3 regions of the Paenibacillus sp. FSL K6-4396 genome follow, and region 3 is predicted to be linked to each of the others. Evidence: riboswitches for the same ligand, from Rfam matches in the RefSeq annotation. Region 3 holds a riboswitch; each other region holds the start of a gene.
The links. Region 3 has a riboswitch for cyclic di-AMP ahead of MHB85_RS07035 (hypothetical protein). Riboswitches for the same ligand answer to the same signal wherever they lie in the genome.
Positions count from the first base shown of each region.

Region 1 (4,428 bases), 680 kb from region 3:
GTTAACTTCAATGCGATGACTGGTTCAGCCATTCAATGGAACGGTATTAATAACACAATTACAGGTACTAAAAACGTAAAGTTTCGTTATGCGCTGGAAAGCGGAACCCGTAACCTCGACATTTTTGTGAACGGAACCAAAGTCATTAGCAACGACCCCTTTCCGGCAACGGGAAGCTGGTCCACTTGGGTTGAAAAAACAATACAGGTCCCCATGAACACGGGGACCAATACATTGAAAGTGGTTACCACTGGATCGGAAGGACCAAATATTGACAGCGTTAATGTTACCGCAGCACAATAAACGTTCCGTATGGCTGATGGAAGACATTTGCTGTACGTGCAGCTAAACACTAACCTGTTGGATACTAAATCTAGTGTTATATCAAAAAATGCAAAAAAAGACTCCTTAAGCTAACGCTTAAGGAGTCTTTTTATTAGATGCGGTCGAGAGGACTCGAACCTCCACGGGGGTTAGCCCACACGGACCTGAACCGTGCGCGTCTGCCAATTCCGCCACGACCGCATATTGTATCTCCGTGATCAATATCGGCGACAAGAAGTAATATATCATGTGGAATCTATCATGTCAACACTGAAAATAATAACAATAAAGCCCGAACCAGACGTCCATGTCGATTCAGGCTTTACCTTTAACTACTAAGAGTTTGGTTCATTAAAACGGAAGCATACTACAATTTACAGCTTGGAAGGCCAGTTGCCATACCATGCATACCCGCCTCTTCTTTCTTTATCAATATCACTTAATTTGTATTTAACTACCCCGTCACGACCAATAAAGATTGGTTTATCTGTTCCTATCTCATAGAAGCGTGCCCAAATTGGTGCAGCTTTGGAATCAGCGATAATTTTACTATCTCCATTAGCTCTTTCATATTTGTACCCCGTAATTTTCACCTTGTTAAACCAAGCCTCCGCTCCTTTAATGGATGCGGTAATTTTAGCGTTAGCAGATCTGGTTTTCAGAAATTTAACAATCGTTACACTCTCTCCAGCTGTCAGCGATGGCACTTCGTAGATTCTTGCGCTCGCTGGTTTAAGGGAACTGGAATCATGTTGTTGTCCCCAAGCTGTCAGCTTACCACCTGAAACGACCTGTGTATTCAAAATCGCCTCCACACCTTTGGCAACTGAATTTTTACTACGGTTAGCAAGTGTGCTGTCTATAAACGAGAAATCACCTTTGCGTGCTGCTACTTCATCCAGCATGATCATTACGTTAATCATGGCATCATCATTGTAAGTGATATGCTTGTGATATCCGGAGCTTTGGTAAACTTGTGGCCATCCGCCGTTTGAATACTGCATGTTGATCAAAAAGTTAATCCCTTTGATTGCAGCTGTGGAGTATCGGGGATCATTCGTCTTTTTAAATTCCTTCGCCAATCTTCTAATTTCTGAGTATGTAGCCTTGTTGTCTATCGTGGACTTCGCCCACTCTCCACTTGTCTGTTTATAATCTTTTCTCCAACCTCCATCCGGGAGCTGGTTCTTCAAAATATCAGAAATACTCGCTGTAGTACCTGAAGCATCCGCAGCAGATACCGTCCCTACAGGGAGAACTGCCATTCCAACTGCTGAGAACACCATCGTACATGCCAGGACAAAAGTAATTATTTTCTTTGCTTTCAAATGTAACACTCTCCTATGTTCGTTTTTATAAATCTTCCACTTCTACTTTACTTATGAAACGCGTAATTATCGCATAATAAAATCAATTTTAATCCAATATGTGGATTGGATAATCAGATAATATGCAAAAAATCGATTTTTGTCAATATATGCAACTTAATGAATATAATCTCTCTAATTCTACATAACGGGATAGTTCTTTTAACTCATGACAAACCTATTTATTTATCCAAATTCGTCTTAAACGAACCAATAATGACGTTTTTGTCATGAATGGTACCCAAACTTGATCCCTTCTTTCATATAAAAACCTTAATTCCGCTAACATTGAGGTATTACGAAGGGTTTTAAATGGGTTTGACAATTACGCATTTATGCAATATAGTTTCAAATAGTTACAAAAACTTAATTATTCATTGCCGAGTTTCATGTTTGAAAACGGGGGAACCAATTTGGGTGAATTATTCTTATACATAGGAAATATAGGGAACCTTCTACCGAACCCTTAGCTAACTCCGTAGGCATCGAAGGGAGAACATTGATTTTGAAAAAACTGATTATCTCCATTTTTGGAGCAGCTGTATTATTTACATCCGGGGCAACAAGCACAGAGGCAAGCAGTATCAACTCCGTAGTGAACAACATGACAGGTATTCCTTACAAATGGGGTGGCACGACTGTAGCCGGCTTCGACTGTTCTGGTTTTATGAGATATCTTTTCAACAAATACAGCATTGAATTGCCACGTACTTCTCAGCAGCAAGCCAAAGCAGGTACGCCAGTATCCAAGAGCAATGTTCGGACAGGTGATCTGGTGTTCTTTAATACAACAGGCAAAGGCATTTCACATACAGGTGTATATATCGGCGGCGGACAATTCGCTCATGCCTCCAGCAGTAAAGGTGTAAGCATCACGAAGTTATCGAATCCATACTTCAATGATCGTTACGTAACAGCACGTCGGGTAACTGGACAGTTTATGTATGATAAAATGTTAGGTAAAATGTAATTCACATACAAAAAGGCATCGGTTATTAACCGGATGCCTTTTTTGTACTTAGAAAAATGTATGTTGCATCGCTTACTAATTCAGCGCCTTCTGCACTCGCATCGCACCCTGAGAGAGGGCATGTCCTCCTCCAACAGCTCCGGCCACCGCAACGGTCTCCATAATCTCCTGATCTGTTGCTCCCTTGGCACGGGCTTCTTCTACATGGTAGAAGGTACATACCTCATTGTTGGCGAATAATCCAATCCCAAGCGCAATTAGCTGTTTTGTCTTGGCATCAATCACGCCAGGTTGGAAACATTCTCCGGTAAACTCATGATACGACTTCACCACACCTGGCAGTACATCGCTTAATGCTCCAATCTGATCCTTGTAGGCATGAACTTTATCATTCATCAATGTCATGGCTTGTAGCACACCCTCTCGGCTTATAGTTACAGATCTTCCTCACTGTACCTATCTTCTCTCCCGAGTGAGCCAATTATGCCAAGATATCATGGTAATTCCAAACATTTAAACGCTCATGGCTCTGCCATAATCATAAGCTATTACTCACTAAGTGGACTCTGGCGCGGCTCGCTGAACAGCTGATATTTGTAACTGCGATCCAGCTTAACTACACGTCGATTCTGACGTCGGATAAGTACCTGCTCGCCATCCCAGGCAACAACAATCCCGGTTACATCGTTCGATTCCAGCTCGTCCCGTACTACTCTAACTTTCTCACCTGACAGACGCAGGGCGTCCAATTCTGTATCACTAATCATTCGCATGGCTCCTATATTCCAAATTTATTTACAAAAAGAGACCTAAATGAAATGTCATTTAGGTCTCACGTGACTGTATTAGACTGTCATGTCATTCGAAATTATGTCCCGACTGAAAGTTACCGCTGCGCGTGCTCTTTGCTGTCGTTCTTCTCGAACCAAAAATCAAGCACTTTGGCGGACATCACACGTTCTTCAAGGTACTCCACTTGATGCGGTGTAAATTGTTCTTTCCAAGAGAAGGACAACTCTTCGCACAAGCCTACAATCGTCAGTAATTCTGACCAGGCAACATAGCGTTTGTACCAGAAAAATTGAGGATGTTCAATCATATAGGGATAAAGGTCATCGAATTCCGTATGTTTACAATCTAGGGCACGTTCAAAATGAACTTTCGATTCCGCCAGCTTATCATTAAAAAATTGTTCTGTTGCCGGTTGGTTCCCCATGGTGTTGCCTCCTCTCCCTAACATAACCCCATTATAAATGAAATCGGCGGTCATGCAAAGGCATAGTTCAAAAAATAGGCCCTATTCCTTTAAAATGTCACATTTCGTTATCGTCAAATTGTACTGTTCCATCGTTCAGGGAACGAATGCGTACCAAGGCTTCCACCGGAATACCCTGTTCACGAATCGTGCGTGCCCCTGCCTGGAAACTTTTCTCGACCACAACGCCGAATCCGACGAGTTCCGCGCCAGAACGCTCAATAATTTTGATGACGCCACGAGCCGCATCTCCATTGGCAATAATATCATCAATGAACAAAATGCGGTCATTCTCATGAATGAACTCGCGGGATACCATAATGTCAGTTACAATTCCTTTGGTAAAGGACGGTACACGTTCACAGTAAGCATCAGGATCAGCCAGAAGTGTTTTTTTACGACGGGCGAATACAAGGGGCACCCCAAGTTCATAGGCTGCGGCAAACGCAACCGGAATCCCTGAGGATTCTACCGTGATTACCCGAGTTACTCCACTTTCACGAAAACGGGCA
Region 1 is NZ_JBBOCR010000001.1:2,274,736-2,279,163, reverse strand. Features, by position in the region: gene MHB85_RS10410 (carbohydrate-binding protein) at 1-303, shown strand, start outside; tRNA gene MHB85_RS10405 (tRNA-Leu) at 442-525, opposite strand; gene pelA (pectate lyase) at 699-1,661, opposite strand; cyclic di-AMP (ydaO/yuaA leader) riboswitch at 2,060-2,191, shown strand; gene MHB85_RS10395 (C40 family peptidase) at 2,197-2,661, shown strand; gene MHB85_RS10390 (carboxymuconolactone decarboxylase family protein) at 2,737-3,066, opposite strand; gene MHB85_RS10385 (hypothetical protein) at 3,210-3,428, opposite strand; gene MHB85_RS10380 (hypothetical protein) at 3,548-3,877, opposite strand; gene MHB85_RS10375 (xanthine phosphoribosyltransferase) at 3,975-4,428, opposite strand, start outside.
Region 1: it holds a riboswitch for cyclic di-AMP, as region 3 does, so the genes downstream of both, MHB85_RS10395 (C40 family peptidase) here and MHB85_RS07035 (hypothetical protein) in region 3, are expected to answer to the same signal.

Region 2 (4,428 bases), 2.5 Mb from region 3:
TTAATAAGTCGTTACACCATAATGCTGCTGACCTTTGTCGTTCTGCTGACAACTGCCGTTCCTGTGGCACTTGCAAGTGGGACTACAGACAATTCAAGCAGTAAAAAGCTGGTGCTCGGTACAAGTGCCGATTTTGCACCCTATGAATTCCATAAAGTGATTAATGGCAAAGATGAAATCGTCGGTTTTGATATTGAGATCGCCAAAGAGATTGCCAAAGATCTTGGCGCAGAACTTGTGATTGAGGATATGGGCTTCGACGGTCTTCTGCCTTCATTGCAGAGCGGGCGTGTTGATCTGGTAATTTCAGGTATGACGCCGACGGATGAGCGGAAGAAAAGTATCGATTTTTCCGACACCTATTATAAATCAAAACAAGTGATCATGGTTCGCAATGTGGATAAAGACAAATATCCAACCATGGCAGAACTTGAAAATGCGAAAATTGGCGTTCAGAAAGGCTCCATTCAGGAAACGATCGGACAGAGTATTCCAGGAGCGAAGCTTACTGCGCTTGATAAAATCTCGGATATTGTGCTTCAACTGCAAACAAAACGCATTGACGCGGCAATCGTTGAAGATACCGTTGCTGCAGGTTATCTGGACGATATTATTGGACTTGCTGCTGCTGTTCCGGACGAAGAGCAAGCAGAAGCGGCAATCGGGATTCGCAAAGGTAATACCGAGCTGCTAGCTGCAGTAAATGGAACACTGGAGCGATTGAAAAGTGAAGATAAAATCAATCAGATGGTGACGGACGCCAGCCTCTTGATGGCGGATAAAGCGAACAAATCACAAAATATTTTCCAAGTGTTCTGGGAGTACAAAAGTTTCTATGCTACAGGTGTAGGATACACACTTCTGTTGTCTGCACTCGGGGTTATCTTCGGGGTAATTATCGGATTGATCATCTGTTTGTTCCGTTTGCATGACGCTGCAATCTTGCGCTGGATCGGTACAGCTTACGTTGAAGTGATCCGTGGCACACCGATGCTGGTACAATTGATGATTATTTACTATGGTTTTTCCCTGAGCTTTGGCATTAACTTCACTGCACTTCAGGCAGGTATCATTACACTTTCAATCAACAGTGGTGCCTATCTGGCGGAGATTTTCCGTGCGGGTATCCAAGGTGTGGATCGTGGTCAGTTGGAGGCAGCGCGTTCATTAGGTATGGGAAGAGGCGCCGCGATGCGTTATATCATATTGCCACAAGCCTTCAAAGCTGTATTACCAGCGATTGGTAATGAATTCATAACTATCATTAAAGAATCCTCCATTATCTCCGTTATCGGTATGGTGGATATTATGTATCAGGCAAGTGTTGTCAAAAACATTACGTACCAAGGATTGAGTCCATTTTTGATTGCAGCAGCCATCTACTTTGTAATGACGTTCATTTTGTCCAAGCTGCTGGGACGACTGGAAAGGAAGTTGAGTGCAAGTGATAGACGTTAGACAATTACACAAATCTTATGGTAATAACGATGTGCTTAAGGGCATAAACGTGACGATTGGCAAAGGTGAGGTTGTCGTGGTCATCGGTCCTTCCGGTTCAGGTAAAAGTACATTCTTGCGTTGTTTGAACCTACTGGAACAGCCTACCTCAGGAGAGATTGATTTTGAAGGCGTGTCAATCACGGACCCCAAGCATAACATCAACGCAACTCGTGAGAAAATGGGCATGGTGTTCCAGCACTTCAACCTGTTCCCACACAAAACGGTAGAGCAAAATATCACGATCGCTCCGATTAAAGTGAAGAAACAATCTACTCTGGAAGCGGAGAAGATTGCTGCTGATTTGCTTAATACCGTGGGCTTGTATGATAAAAAAGATACATTCCCGAATCAGCTGTCCGGTGGACAGAAGCAGCGGATCGCCATTGCTAGAGCATTGGCCATGCAGCCTCATGTCATGCTGTTTGACGAGCCTACGTCGGCATTGGACCCCGAGATGGTCGGTGAGGTACTGGATGTCATGAAACGTCTTGCAGAAGGCGGGATGACGATGGTCATCGTAACCCATGAGATGGGTTTTGCACGTGAAGTGGGAGACCGGATCCTGTTCATGGATGGCGGGGTTATTGTGGAAGAGGGAACACCTGATGAGGTGTTTGGAGCACCGAAAAATTCACGTACACGTGATTTTCTTGCGAAAGTACTCTAAATGAAGTGATTAAATAGCGTTACTGACCTCGAGTCGGTGACGCTATTTTTTGTTTGAAAATAATCAAATATAGGATTCGGAAAAGTAACTATTCTGTTACCAAATATATAGGGGACATCTCGCCCAACAGTTTTAGAGTATTCAGTATTCTTACACGTGCTTACACATGTTAAAACCATTTGGTAAGAATTACTACAAGTTCAGGTTACAAAATTGTGATATATTGAACTCTGCCGAAACTTCCGGACAGGGAGTGCGGGGGATGTAACGATGCAGATTGTGCAGGGGGAAGATCTACAGCACACTGCTTGGGGTGAATTAGGGGTACATATCGTTTCAAATGTAATGATGAACCTATAGGATGGGCTCCTCATCCGAATCCGACAACTAACTTCGCAGGCACAATGAGGGAGGAAGACCATGATTAACAAGAAACGTATAGCCAAAACAGCAGTAGCATTAATGACAACAGCAATGCTCATTCAAGCCGTTCCGGCTCACGCCGATTCAGTTCATGTGGCCAAAGAGGGGGATACCTTCTACACCTTATCGAAACAATACGGAGTAGCAATTAACACGTTAGTTAAAGCAAACAACGACATTTCGCCTTACAACATTTATGGTGGTTTGAAAATTACGATTCCCGGTAAGTCAAACAATGTAGCAGCCGCTGCGGCAGCGGAGAGCAAGACCCAAGCGAAGACTGTTACTACAGCGAGCTTGGACGTTAACGCAGATAACAAAGTTGTTCAAGCCTGGGGTAAAACATTCGATTACAGCAAAGCTGTGAACGTAAAAGCAACGGCATACTCTGCAGATCCGTCTGAAAATGGAGGCTGGGGTGCAGTCGATTATTTCGGAAATGATCTTGAACTGGGCACGATTGCAGTTGATCCAAGTGTAATTCCACTCGGAACCAAAGTACTGGTAACTGGTCATAGCCATCCAGGATTGCCAAAACAGGCTTTTGTAGCCACAGCGCGAGATGTGGGCGGTGCAATCAAAGGTCACCGGATTGATATCTTTATCCCGGGTAGCAAACAGTCTGTAAGCTCATTTGGTTTTCAGGATATTGAGCTGTACATTCTGAAGTAGAGAGAAAATAACATTTAAAATGAATTCAAACAGGGTGTCTGCCAGTCGCTAATTCGCGATTGAACAGCACCCTTTTAATATTCTCATTATTTGGTATCACGGTCATCCTAATCTTTGGCCTTTGGCAATCCCAACATTTCGTCCAAGGTGACCAGTTCATATCCCCGATTACGCAATTCTTCAATGATTTCAGGCAAAGCCTCAACCGTGCCGTTCAGGTTTGATCCTACACCGCCTCCAGCATGTTGCAAAACGATGGAGCCGGGTTTTACAGCAGAAAGAATATTATCTTTCACCTGTTCCTTTGAAAGGCCTTTCCAGTCCAGGGAGTCTACGTTCCAGTTCACAATGCTATAGTGTTGTTTGGCAGCCCATCTCAGCTGTTCTTCATTAATGTCTCCATAAGGCGGCCGAATCATCTTGGGCGTATATCCCGCCAAACGTCGAATAATATCCCCGGTATGTAAAATTTGTTTGCGAAAGGCATTCATCGACAGCTTACTGAATTCAGGATGATTGTAGCTGTGATTACCAACCATATGCCCTTCCTTGATGATGCGTTTCACAAGATCCGGATGTTTCTCAGCACGACTACCCACGATGAAGAATGTAGCTCTGACATTGTATTTCTTCAATACATCCAGTACTTGTGGAGTAAACCGTGGATCAGGTACATCATCGAAAGTCAGTGCAACCTTCTTGGTTGAAGGACCATTGGTTTTGAACGTGTCGGCATATTTTTGACGTAACTGTCCCAATGTCAGTTGTTCTTCTTCCGCAGAATCCGAACCTGATACTGATTCACTTGGCGGGCTTGAAACATCCCGCGCTGAAACTGGAGCATGATATCCTCCGAGAAAAATAACGATAACCATCAGCATAATGAGGCGTACGCGCATAATATCGGCCTCCTTTTCCAAAATGACGTTCTCCTTGGTATACCCGGGGGTTCCATAAAATATGCGCAGTGTGAGAAGTTTCATTGCCGATTTAGCTCATGACAGCCATAATTCCTCCATATATAACATATAGAAAAGGATAGGTGGATGGGTATGAGTACATATGATTTGAAATCCATACGTTTACAGGTGATTGAAGCAGGAGAAGATAAGGTTTTTTTCGTTACCGGAGGAAAGGCGCATATTGGCGCCGTAGCCACGTTCTAC
Region 2 is NZ_JBBOCR010000001.1:4,044,181-4,048,608, reverse strand. Features, by position in the region: gene MHB85_RS17500 (ABC transporter substrate-binding protein/permease) at 22-1,458, shown strand; gene MHB85_RS17495 (amino acid ABC transporter ATP-binding protein) at 1,445-2,167, shown strand; cyclic di-AMP (ydaO/yuaA leader) riboswitch at 2,389-2,585, shown strand; gene MHB85_RS17490 (3D domain-containing protein) at 2,588-3,262, shown strand; gene MHB85_RS17485 (polysaccharide deacetylase family protein) at 3,370-4,161, opposite strand; gene lpdD (prenylated flavin chaperone LpdD) at 4,315-4,428, shown strand, end outside.
Region 2: it holds a riboswitch for cyclic di-AMP, as region 3 does, so the genes downstream of both, MHB85_RS17490 (3D domain-containing protein) here and MHB85_RS07035 (hypothetical protein) in region 3, are expected to answer to the same signal.

Region 3 (4,428 bases):
ACAAGATCGGCTCTTACCGAAAAAGAGGAGATCAAATCTAATAATATGCAGTTCATGGGTAAAGATGACGAGATTATGCGATTTTTGATGAAAATGCCTAGCTGAAAAAGTAGTATTAAAAAATACTTTACTTTTAGTTCTGAACCCGGTATAATCAATTCTGTTGCCGATTATTTACGACATGCGGTCGTGGTGGAATGGCAGACACGCTATCTTGAGGGGGTAGTGGGCGTATGCCCGTGGAGGTTCGAGTCCTCTCGACCGCATCATATGAACGATGAAGAAGAAGCTTTCCGTTATTGGAGAGCTTCTTTTTTTGTCTTTTTCGAACAGTATGACATCTGGGTTGAGAAAAAAAGCCATCCATTACCGGGGCAATGGTGCTCTACCTTACGGCTACGGGTGGCCTGTGTATTATTTTTGAAGTAAGTTCTTGATATCTTCTTCAATCTTGTCCGGTGTTGTTTTGGGAGCATAACGTTTCAGTACCTGTCCGTTCTGATCCACAAGGAATTTGGTGAAGTTCCATTTGATTGCTTTGGAACCGAGCAGGCCAGGAGCTTCTGTGCTAAGGTGTTGGAAAAGAGGGTGAGCGCTTGAGCCGTTCACATCAATTTTCTCAAACATTGGGAAGCTTACGCCATAATTCATCTGACAGAACTCGGCAATATCGTCGGAAGATCCTTTTTCCTGTGCAAACTGGTTGCTTGGGAAACCAAGAACTTCAAATGGAGCATCTTGAAACTTGTCTTGCAGTTCTTGCAGACCTTTGAATTGAGGAGTAAGGCCGCATGAGCTTGCCGTATTCACAATCAGGAGCACTTTGTCACGGTAGTCGGACATTTCAACTTCTTGACCGCGAAGGGTATTCACTTTGTAATCGTAGACTGTCATCTAAATCGCCTCCATTTATTTACTCTTATATCTTCTATTATATTGGCTACAATTAAATATTGCAAAACTAATGTGGTGTTAATAGCATCAAAACAGGCAAGTTGTGCAGAATACGTGAATGAATTGCGAAGTGATTTTCGTCAGAGTGAGAATTAGATAGCCTTGAAGAGGTGGATAGAGTATAACCTTATTGTAAGCGTTATTATAAACGAGTATTGGCAAAAATCTGCCGATTTGGTGATCTGTAAGGACTTTACACCGTCATGGCGGGGGTGTATGATTCATAACGTAATTTCAATTTAAACTAAATTGTACTTGAAAAACGAAACAAACGATAATATCGCTCGATCTTACCTTAAGATATACGAACGATGTTTTAATCGCTGAGTTTCCATTCATTGATGAATGGGAAACGGGGGAACCAACGGAATGCGCTGTCCAGGACAGTGGGCATTCATGGGGTGAATTTTCCGGTGACAGCCGGAAATAGGGCGACTCTCGCGCCCGAATCCGTCAGCTAACCTCGTAAGCGTTAAAGGGAGAGGCAACAAGCCGTACGCTGGTTCATGGTGTTTTCGCCATGGGTTATTTAAGAAGCGTTCGGGAGGCCTTGGTCCCCCACGCTTCTTTTTTGTTGTCTTTTCACGCCAAGGGAGGAACGAATGATGGATACTGAGATGATTTTAGTGACTGCTCCAAATGAAGCAGGACGCAAATTTATTAAATTGCTGATGTACAAAAAAATGCCGTTTGCCGTTCTAACCAACAGTGCAGGGGAAGAGCGCAGACTCCGTAGAATCGGAGTAGAACATGTCATTCGCATGAATACAGCTGCAGCTCAAAAATGGTTTTTGCCGCAGGGCAGCGTAGGTAACGTGTTTATTTTCGAGAACAGCCTGAATCTGACCTGTCGTTATTTACAGATCTGCCGTTCATGGACTTCGAAATCCCTGTGCGTGATTACGGAGCAGAGTCATCCTAAGGGCATCTATCGGGGCATGGGCGCAGACCGGATTGTATATTCGCTCAATGGGGAAGTTGGCTTTCTCCTCAATGGTTAATGCCATAGCTTGTGATTGCTCAGGTGTAAGGTGCCTGTTATAATTGAATGTATCGATAAACGGAAGTTTGAGGAGACTCATGCGTGATGGTGAGTCTTCTTTTTTATGCTTACAAGGAGGAATTGGTGTGCCGGATGTAGGTGGATTGAAATGGTTGTTTTTTGATGTTGGAGATACGCTGGTGGATGAATGGGAGCCGGTTGATGATATTATCGGACAGTTCGTCCGTGAAGCTTGTGCTTTGGGGTATCCGGTGACAATTGAGGCGGTACGCGAACTGTTTGCGAACTGTTACCGAAAATATGAGCAATGGCCTATGAGAGTGGCGATTCGCACATTCGTTGAAGACGAGGGACACCAAAAACAGATTCAGGACAAGCTGAAATTTCAAAAAGATCTTGAACATCCTTTTCCTTCAGCGGATTCCGTTCTTCAGCAGTTGTCACGGTATTATCGCATTGGCATTATTGCCAATCAGAGTCCTGGAACGGAAGAGAGACTGGAGAGCTACGGCTTGCGGAAGTATGTTGATGTTCTGGCGTGTTCGGCTGAAGAAGGAGTGTCCAAGCCAGACCCTGAGTTATACGCTGTGGCCTTGAAGCAGGCTGGTTGTGAACCGGAGGAAGCCGTCATGATCGGTGATCGGATTGATAACGACATTATACCTGCTCGGAAGCTGGGCATGCGTACGATTCGAATTATGCAGGGTTACGGAAGATTCCAGCCAGAACTATCGGATGACAAACGTGCGGATTGGACTGTGGATTCATTGGATCAACTCCTGCCGTTACTGATGCCAAATCAGAATTAGATTCAGATGGTTATTTATTGGAGTATGAGTTTTATTATAAAAGGAAACATGTTGCTGTATTGCAACAATAAAGGCTGATCAACTTGGGTATAGAATACCGGAGTTGATCAGCCTTTTTAGGATTTAGTCGATAAGAACGAGATTAGAATAACCGAATCGTCTGAATGATCAGATATACATTCAGCACAACGATAATCGCGGCAATGACCCATGAGATGATTTTGAGCCACAATTTGTTGGCGAATGCACCCATACTTTTTTTATCACTTGTGAACAACACCAGGGGAATCACAGCAAAGGGCAGTTGAAGCGACAGCACGACCTGGCTCAAAATGAGCAGTTCTTCTGTGCCATGTTCTCCTGCAATGGCTGTCACAATTACCGCCGGGATGATGGCGATCAGACGTGTGACCAGTCTGCGCAGCCAAGCCGGAATTCGAATGTTCAGGAAACCTTCCATAACGATCTGCCCAGCGAGTGTACCTGTAAGGGTAGAGTTCTGACCTGATGCTAGCAGCGCCACACCGAACAGAATACTTGCAACCGTAGTACCCAATAGAGGTGTCAGCAGATGATAGGCATCTGCGATCTCGGCAACCTGCGTCATACCAGCACTGTGGAATACAGCAGCAGATACAATCAGGATGGCCGCATTGATGAACAGGGCCAGTGTCAACGCGATTGTAGAATCCATGGTCGAGTACCGAATAGCTTCTTTTTTGCCCTGTGCGGTCTGTTCGATCTGACGGGTCTGCACAATGGAAGAATGCAGATACAGATTATGCGGCATCACAGTTGCTCCAATAATACCAATAGCGATATAGAGCATGGCCGGGTTTTGCAAAATCTCAACATTTGGTACAAAACCATGGAGAACACCGCCCATATCGGGTTTCGCCAGGAAGAGGTCAATCCCGAAGCAGAGGGCAATGGTCGCCATTAGCACAATGACGAGTGTTTCCAAAGCGCGGAAACCTTTGTTTTGCAGTACAAGAATCAGGAGTACATCAACTGCGGTGATAATAACGCCATATAACATGGGGATGTTAAATAACAGCTTTAATGCGATAGCAGAACCTATGACCTCAGCCAGATCGGTAGCTGCAATGGCGAGTTCACACAGAATCCATAACATCACGACAACAGGCATGCTGAATCGTTCACGACAGGCTTGAGCCAGATCCCGTCCAGTGACGATACCGAGTTTGCCAGCCAGCGACTGAAGGACAACGGCCATCAGGTTCGATAACAGGATAACGGATAACAAGGTGTACCCGAACTGCGAGCCGCCTGCGATATCTGTTGCCCAGTTCCCGGGGTCCATGTAACCTACGGCAACGAGGTATCCTGGGCCTACAAAGGCGAGAAATTTCTTCCACCATGACGCATTCTGCGGAACTTTCATGGAACTATGTGCTTCTCCAAGGGAAGGGGCCATGCCCGCAGTAGACAATGATTCTCTTGAAGGAGCGTTGAACGGATTTTTTTTACTCATACGATAATCACCTGACTTTGAATTATTGATTTGGAAATATTGTTGCGGAAAAATCGCTTATGATATATCTAAATTTTTATGTTTATTGTTACATTGTACTCCTTCAAATATTTTTGTCTAGTGCAACTTTTATGTATTAACACAAAATTTTCGGTTCTAATTTGAAG
Region 3 is NZ_JBBOCR010000001.1:1,590,380-1,594,807, forward strand. Features, by position in the region: tRNA gene MHB85_RS07025 (tRNA-Leu) at 184-266, shown strand; gene MHB85_RS07030 (glutathione peroxidase) at 415-894, opposite strand; cyclic di-AMP (ydaO/yuaA leader) riboswitch at 1,266-1,441, shown strand; gene MHB85_RS07035 (hypothetical protein) at 1,560-1,955, shown strand; gene MHB85_RS07040 (HAD family hydrolase) at 2,083-2,766, shown strand; gene MHB85_RS07045 (Nramp family divalent metal transporter) at 2,909-4,204, opposite strand.